One region of the Psychrobacillus sp. FSL K6-1415 genome, then DNA from elsewhere that is predicted to be linked to it. Evidence: riboswitches for the same ligand, from Rfam matches in the RefSeq annotation. Region 1 holds a riboswitch; the other holds the start of a gene.

Evidence for each region. Region 1 has a riboswitch for S-adenosylmethionine ahead of MKY60_RS01215 (O-acetylhomoserine aminocarboxypropyltransferase/cysteine synthase family protein). Riboswitches for the same ligand answer to the same signal wherever they lie in the genome.
Region 2: it holds a riboswitch for S-adenosylmethionine, as region 1 does, so the genes downstream of both, MKY60_RS08855 (MetQ/NlpA family ABC transporter substrate-binding protein) here and MKY60_RS01215 (O-acetylhomoserine aminocarboxypropyltransferase/cysteine synthase family protein) in region 1, are expected to answer to the same signal.

Annotation. Positions count from the first base shown of each region.
Region 1 is NZ_JBBOOQ010000001.1:239,025-243,384, reverse strand. Features, by position in the region: gene MKY60_RS01220 (homoserine dehydrogenase) at 1-984, opposite strand, end outside; gene MKY60_RS01215 (O-acetylhomoserine aminocarboxypropyltransferase/cysteine synthase family protein) at 1,115-2,407, opposite strand; SAM riboswitch class I at 2,521-2,635, opposite strand; gene MKY60_RS01210 (pyridoxal phosphate-dependent decarboxylase family protein) at 2,909-4,360, shown strand, end outside.
Region 2 is NZ_JBBOOQ010000001.1:1,900,601-1,904,960, forward strand. Features, by position in the region: gene MKY60_RS08845 (methionine ABC transporter permease) at 1-96, opposite strand, end outside; gene MKY60_RS08850 (methionine ABC transporter ATP-binding protein) at 89-1,114, opposite strand; gene MKY60_RS08855 (MetQ/NlpA family ABC transporter substrate-binding protein) at 1,172-1,993, opposite strand; SAM riboswitch class I at 2,086-2,201, opposite strand; gene MKY60_RS08860 (PPC domain-containing DNA-binding protein) at 2,355-2,861, shown strand; gene MKY60_RS08865 (pyridoxal phosphate-dependent aminotransferase) at 2,896-4,059, opposite strand; gene MKY60_RS08870 (carbon-nitrogen family hydrolase) at 4,145-4,360, shown strand, end outside.

The DNA of each region.
Region 1 (4,360 bases):
GATCGTAATGAAAAAACCTGCTCTTTTACCGATTATCTCCGCGTAATCCTCTACCATTACACTTGCCGTTGGATACATTCCTGCTCCTGGACCGACTAATGTTAATGTTCCAATATAGTTTGTATCTAATGCCACCGCGTTGTTTACTCCTTCAATCGAGTATAAAGGATGATCTGGTCCTACGAGCTGAGGTCCTACGGAAGCGTATAGTTCTCCATTTTCGTCTTGCTCTATTTCTGCCACGTGACGGTATCGTAGTCCCTGTTCTTTCGCTTTACGGACGTCCTCTAATGAGATTTCGTCTATACCTACTACTCGAACATCATTCCAATTGGGCTGTTTTTTAAACGCAAGTGCACTTAGAATCATCAGTTTACGGAATGCATCTTGCCCGGACACATCGTTAAATGGATCTGCTTCTGCATAGCCAAGGTCCTGCGCTTCTTTTAATGAATCATCAAATTGACATTCATCTTGTCTCATTTGTGTCAAAATGTAATTTGATGTGCCATTTAAGATACCTTGAATTCTTTTTACTGAGTTAACTTGTAGTAAGTTTTTCAATGTCTTAATAACCGGAACTCCGCCTGCTGTTGTTGCCTCATATCCGATAAATACTCCACGAGACTTTGCACGCTCATGCAATGGGATACTATACTTGGAAAACATCACTTTATTAGCTGTTACAACGTGACACCCTTTATCAATCGCTCTACATAGATAGTTATATGCAGGTTCCTCATTTACGATTGCCTCGAAGACTATTTGAAGACCAGGAATATTGATAATATCCTCAAAGTTATCAGTAACTAGGACACCGGGTGTAGCTATTCTCTCTTTTCCAACATTGTTTACGAGAACCGCACTAATTTCTAAATCTAAGCCTAAAGACTTTTTAAGATCTTCTCTTTTTTCATTTACAATGTGGTAAATACCCTGCCCCACTGTTCCGAAACCTAGGATTGCTGCTTTTATCGTCGCCATGCTATCTCCTCCAAATGAATCCGCACAATTGAGTTCCAATTTGCTTTTATTAGTAAAATTTATTCGCAGTTATATTAGAAGAACTATTTTACATATTGTAGCCTATTTTCACTCAATTATCAATAAAATTCTACCTAGAGAGGACATTTGTTTTTCCTAGGAGTACCTTATCGAGTGCAGTCTGTAAATCTTCGACTGCCTCTAGCCCTACAGACAAGCGGATTAAGTCTTCTGAAACTCCCGATTTCACTAAGTCCTCTGGAGTTAACTGCTGATGTGTTGTAGATGCTGGGTGGATTATTAGTGATTTGGCATCGCCAACGTTAGCTACATGCGACCAAATTTCTATATTATCGATAATATTGCGTCCTGCTTCTTTACCACCTTTAACCCCAAAAGTTAGGATCGAGCCAAAACCATTCTGCAAGTATTTTTTAGCAAGCTCATGTGAAGGATGACTTTCTAAACCTAAGTAATTAACCCAAGTCACTTGTTCATTGTTTTCTAAGTACTCCGCAATTTTCTGCGCATTTTCATTGTGCTTTGGTACGCGTAAATGAAGTGTTTCTAATCCCTGTAGAAAGGAGAAAGCGGCTTCAGGACTTAGAGTTGGACCAAAATCACGAAGCAATTGAACACGTAATTTCACTGCAAACGCTACGCTCGGAACATCTATTCCGTATCTTAAACCATGGTAGGTTACATCCGGCTGTGTGAATCCAGGGAACTTATCAGAGTCCCAATTGAAGTTTCCTCCATCTATGACAACCCCACCTATAGTTGTTCCATGACCGCCAATCCATTTAGTTGCCGAGTGAATCACTACATGTGCACCATGCTTAATAGGATTCGATCCATATGGAGTAGCAAAAGTACTGTCTACCAACAATGGAACTCCTACTTCGTTAGCAATAGCTGCTACGTTTTCAACATCTAATACATTTAAGCTAGGGTTTCCAATGATTTCTGCAAAAAACGCTTTTGTCTTATCCGTAACTGCTGCTCGGAAATTTTCTGGATTAGTTGAATCTACAAACTTCACTGTAATTCCATATCTCGGCAATGTATGAGCGAATAAATTAAATGTGCCACCATACAAATTTTCGGCAGCAATAATTTCATCTCCCGCTCCTGCAATATTTAAAATAGAAAATGCAATAGCTGCCATTCCAGAAGAAAGTGCAACTGCTGCTGTCCCTCCTTCTAATAATGCAATTCTTTGTTCAAAAACATCCACCGTTGGATTCGTAATACGAGAATAGATATTACCAGTTTCCGCAAGAGCAAATAGGTTTTGCGCATGTTCTGTATTTTTGAATACGAATGATGTAGTCTTGTGAATAGGTACTGCTCGTGAGCCTGTCACTGGATCTGGTTGTTGGCCACCATGTAAAAGTAGTGTTTCTTTTTGAAGATTTGTCATTTGAATTCCTCCTAAAATGTAGTTTAGATGGACGCTTATGGAGGCGAAGGAGGATTAGAACAAACAAAAAACCCTCTTCAATTAAGAAGAGGGTGCAAATTCGCATGTTCCTCCTCTTATCTTCCAAATTCGTATTAGAATTTGTAGGATTTAGCACCTTTCCAAGTTAAGAACTTGTTGGTTGCCGGGCATCGTAGGGCCTATTCCCTCCGCCACTCTTGATAAGAGTATTTAAATTTAGTTTTCCATCTTGTTACACAGTATAGATTTCTATCAAACTATTTGTCAACACTTTTTCAAAAAGTTAAAAAATATTTTGCTTATCCCCTTCAAAAGCTTCCATTTGCATAAATATTACAAATATTCTAAAGTATTCTTTATTTTCAATTTGTGACGAAATTTCTAGTCTTTTATAGTCTAATAAGTATATACTATACGGGAGTATAACGAACTATAAGATATATCTAACGATAGTAAATATTGACCAAGAAGGGTGAAAAAATGAAGAATATACAACAGCTTTTCCAAAGTGAAGATGGTAATGGAAAACAGAGAGAACAGCTATTAGGCTACGTAGAAACAATATTAACATCCATGGATGCTTTGAAAGACCCAAATAAAACGATGCTTGGACCGATACAAGAACGTTCCGCAAACTTTTATAAAGAGTTAATGGAAGATTACGAAGTACCGCTAAATAGCAAAGGAATGGACGAAGTAGTTGGAGAATTGACTGATTTAATGAAGGGTCATCCATATCATACACGAAACTTCGTAACAAATGTTTTGCCAATGGCAAGTATTCCCGGCGTCCTTGGACTATTAACTAACTCATTATTAAATGGTAATAACTTATGGGATGTTTACGGACCAGCTGCAGCTGAATGTGAAGTAAAAGTGGTCTCCATGATGTCGAAGCTAGTTGGATATGATTTTACTGAAAGCTTTGGTTATACAACTTGGGGCGGTCAAGGCGCTGTGTTCAGTGGCTTGCGTATGGCAATAGCAAAACAGTTCCCTAACGCAAAAGAAGAAGGCGTTCCAAATAACTTATACTGTTTTGCATCTGAAAATGCACATTATAGTTTATTGAAGTCTGTAGAGGCTGTTGGTATTGGAAGCAATCATCTTGTTCGTGTCAAAGCTGGGGCGGATCATTCTATGGACATGGAAGATCTGGAAATGCGATTAACGGAAGTTATTGAAAAAGGCGGCATTCCTGTGTATATAGTTGCAACTACTGGTGCAACAGATAACTTTGCTATTGACGATGTAAAAGCAATTAAAGAAATGGCCACAGCTTTCGAAGGTAAATATAATTTGAAACCTATCCATATTCATGCGGATTCTGCACTTGGTGGATTTTATGCGTTCTTTAATGATTATGATTTCGAAAATAACCCTCTACATTTTGAACAAGAAGTGCTAGTAAGTCTTCAACATATTCGTGAACGAATGCAGTATATTTCATTGGCTGATAGTTTATGTTTTGATTTCCAAAAGCTTGGACAAACTCCTTACTTAACGAGTCTGTTTTTAGTGAAGGAAGGTAAATATCTAGGTTTATTGGACTTAGAAGATTTTGATACGCCATATGTTGGAAATAGAGGGTATGGATCGTATCACACTGGTTATACGTTAGAATGCTCACGTATGGGTAGTTCGATTGCCATTTATGCTGCATTGTTGGCGTTTGGTAAGACGGGATACCAACAGCTCCTAGCAAATTATGTTCGTGTGAATTTAGCATTCCAGGAGCAATTAGCTATAAAGATTCCTTCATTATATGTGGTAAATGAATCGAATATCGGACCTATTACTGCTTATCGCTATTATGAAAAAGGATTGAATTGGAGAGATGAACAAGCTGGCCGTTATTCACTGGCACAAGTAAAAGAAATCAATGCTTTAAATTCATCGCTATTTGAAGTGTTAGGGAAACATCGTGATGAT
Region 2 (4,360 bases), 1.7 Mb from region 1:
GAAAAATAGGGAGATACCCACCATTTGAAATGTTTGTACAACAGACTCACCAATAATCGGTAGCCATTGTTCTATAAATTGATCGATTCTACTCATGAGACTGTCCCTCCAGTTCTTCCGTTGCTACACCTTGAGAATCTAAATAGTGTATAGCATTTCTAACCTGGTCCTTGTCGCCAATTAAATGGACCACTATATTTCCGACAATGCCATTTTTAAGTTCGATAATATTGGCAGTTAATATGTTCGGTTGGACATTAAATTTTTGACTTACTTCAGCTAATAAAGGTTTTCCAGTGCTTTCTCCGACAAATGTTAAGCGAGTGACTGCACCCGTAACATTTAACTGAGAAATTAAAGAAGTGGATAAATTACGCTGACTTATTGTATTTAAAAACTTTTTAGTTGTAGGGTGTGTAGGGTTAGTAAATAGATTAATAGCTGTATTTTGTTCAACAATTTCTCCATTTTCCATGACATATACATGATCACAAATTTTTTGAATGACATTCATTTCATGCGTGATTAAAAGTATAGTAATACCTAATTCTCGATTTATCTTTAGAAGCAAATCTAATATGGAATCAGTAGTTTCTGGGTCCAGTGCGCTTGTTGCTTCATCACTAAGCAATACTTCGGGTTCCTGCGCTAGTGCACGGGCAATTGCAACACGCTGCTTTTGGCCACCAGATAACTGGTTTGGATAGTTTGTATGCTTGTCAGTTAATCCAACTATTTCTAAATATTGATCCACTCGTTTTTTTACTTGCGCTTTATTATATCCAAGTAGCTTAAGTGGAATGGCGATATTATCATAAACAGTTGCTGTTTTTAATAGATTAAATCCTTGAAATATCATGCCAATTTTATTGCGGGTTTCACGCAATTTAGGGAGGGGAAGGGAAGTAAGTTCAACACCGTTAATAAAAACTTTGCCTTCCGTTGGCTGTTCGAGTAAATTTACGCATCGAATCAGTGTACTTTTACCAGCACCGCTATATCCAATGACTCCATGAATTTCTCCTTTATTTACCTGAATATTTACTTGGTTTACTGCCTTTACTATTCCACTCTTGCTTTTAAATTCTTTCGATACATTTTCTAACTCAATCATTTACTATCTTCCTTTCTAAAGAAAACGCTACCGAAGTCGGTAACGTTTTCAAGTCCATTATTCGTCCCAGCTAGCTAATACAGAACCTTTAAACTCTTCTTCGATAAACTTTCGTACTTCTTCCGATTGATATGCTTTTACAAATTTTTGAATCGTTGGATCATCTTTATTTTCCGCACGAACAACCACAAAGTTTACATAAGGTGAGTTAGAAGATTCTAATAATATAGAGTCCTCTTTTGGGCTAATTCCTGCTTCAAGTGCAAAGTTCGTATTAATGGCAGCTGCATCTACTTCACTTAATTGTTTTGGTATTTGAGCAGCTTCTAGTTCAATAAATTCCAGGTTTTTTGGATTTTCTTCAATGTCATAAATACTAGCTGTTTCTCTTTTGTCTTCTTTAATTTTGATGTAGCCATGTTCTTCTAAAATGTATAGTGCACGCGCGCCATTCGTTGGATCATTTGGCAAACCAAAAGTTGCACCGTCTGGTAGATCATCAATTGACTTATATTTTTCTGAATATACACCCATTGGATTTAAAATTGTTTTTCCTACTGGTACTAAGTCAGTACTGTGATCCTCGTTAAACGTGTCTAGGAAAGGTTCGTGTTGATAGCTATTCGCATCTAAATCACCTTCTGATAATGCAGTGTTAGGTAGAATATAATCAGAGAATACTTTAAGTTCTACTTCTAAACCATCTTTAGCTGCCACTTCTGCAGCTACTTCTACAATTTGTTCATGTGGTCCGGCAGTTACTCCTACTACTATTTTGTCTTCATTGATTGCTTTAGCTTCTGACGCAGCGTCAGACCCACAAGCTGCAAGAGTTCCAGTTAATAATACCGTTGATAATAAAAAACCAATCTTTTTCATTTGTCATTCCTCCGAATAATTATTAAGAACGTTGTATAAATATAAAAGCCTCTCTTCCAGTAGAAAGAGAGGCGCATACATACGTTTGTCCTCTCTTATCTATCAAAACAAAATGTTTTGCAGGATTTAGCACCTTTCCATATACAAAAAATATATGGATGGTTGCCGAGCTTCATAGGGCCAGTCCCTCAGCTACTCTTGATAAGAGATATCAGCTATTAAGTTTTCCAACAGTTCATAAAATATAATTTACTACATCAAATTATTAAAGTCAACAGACTTTTTTTATAGTTGCATATATCATTCGAATTAGTTTATGTTTAATAACAATAAATAATTATACATAGGGAGTGTGTAAGCGTTGTCAAAAATTAGAGCAAATTATGCTGTAGGGCAGCTAGGGAAGATAGTGAGCGCACGTTTAGTTTATGGAACTGATCTGCTGGAAGGGATAGAGGAATTGTGTAAAGTAAATGGAATTCAATCCGCTACAATTCTTAGTTGTTTTGGTAGTTTTCAAAGATGTGGATTTGTGTATTTAGTACCAAATGAAGATTCCCCTATAGGTGTAGGATACAATAATCTTGTTGTGAAAGAGGGGCCAATTGAGTTCTTGCAGGGTACAGGAGTTGTATGCCAAAGAGATGATCAATTTGAAACGCATTTCCACGGTACAATATGTGACCAAAATGGCAATATTTTTGGTGGTCATTTTATTAAAGGTGAAAATCCTGTTATTACAGTAGACCTAGTGTTGGCAGAAACTGTTGATATGGAGTTTAAGAGACAGTTTGACGAAGAAACAGGAGCTAATCAGTTTTATCCTGTAGAAACGAATAAAGAAAAACCTAATCATCTACATAAATGAAAATTGCAGCCCTATATTAATGGGCTGCACTTTTTTAAAATAAATTAAGCTTTCCAATGCGTGTAATTGCTTCTCTTAATCGAACTTCATCCACTAATAAACCCACGCGAACATACCCTTCGCCGTATCCACCAAACCCATTACCAGCAGCAACTGCTACATCGGCTTCGTTCAAAAGTAAATCAGCAAAAGCTTCACTTGTAAAATTATCGGGAACAGGTAACCATGCGAAAAAGGAACCTTTTGGTGCATTCACCTGCCAACCAATACTGTTACAAGATTCAATAAGAGCATTTCGTCTGCCCTCATATAAATCCACTAATTCCTTTACACATTCTTGACTATTATTGAGTGCAACCGTTGCAGCATCCTGTACGGCAGGGAAGAGACTAACAAATAAGTGGTCTTGAATTATATTTATAGCTTCAATAATTTTAGCGTTCCCAACAGCAAAACCAACTCTCCAGCCAGCCATATTATACGTTTTGGACAATGTGTACATTTCAATACCTACGTCTTTTGCACCATCAGCTTGTAAGAAACTAATTGGCTTCTCTCCATCAAAACCTATTCCACCATATGCAAAATCATGGACAATGGCAATGTCCTTTTCTTTTGCCAACGAAACAGTTTCTTGGAAAAAGTCTAAATTAGCGATAGCGCCAGTGGGGTTATTTGGATAATTTAAGTACATAAGTTTAGCTTTTTGTTTTTGCTCCTCTGTTAAGGAACTGTAATCAGGAAGGAAATTATTTTCCTTGAGTAATGGCATCGTGTCAAACGCTACATTAGCAAGTCCTACCCCAGATAAATAATCAGGATAGCCTGGGTCAGGAAGTAGCATTAAATCATTTTCATTCATCAGTGCCAACGGGAGCTCTACTAAGCCAATTTTAGTGCCAAATAATATCGCTACTTCAGTTTCAGGGTCAATGTCAACATTATATTCTCGTTTATAGAAATTGGCTGCCGCTTTTTTAAATTCTCCAGTTCCACGAAATGGACTATACTTGTGGTTTAATGGATTGGCTGCCGCTTCCTGCAGTGCTTGTACAATATGCTCAGGAGTAGGCTGATCAGGATTACCTTGTCCAAGATTAATCACATCTCTACCTTCTAAAACTGCGTCTCCAACTTTTTTTACTAGTGTAGCAAAAAACTGTGAAGGTAGATTTTTTAAACGGTTTGAAAATTCCATGTTCGTAACCTCGTTTTCTAATAAGTTGCATTTGTTAGTCAAATCTTATAACCTTTTTATTATTATGTCTATAGGGGTGTCAAAAATGAGAATTGCATGTGTCCAATTAAATATAGCTTTTGGTAACCCAAAAGAAAATTTTAGAAAAGTAGAAGAAAAGATTCGGAAAGCAGCGATGTTAAATGCAGAAATCGTCGTACTGCCTGAAATGTGGAATACTGGTTATGACTTAACAAACCTTGAAGTAACAGCTGATATAAACGGAGAAGAAACTAAAAATCTCCTAACTCGGTTAGCTAGT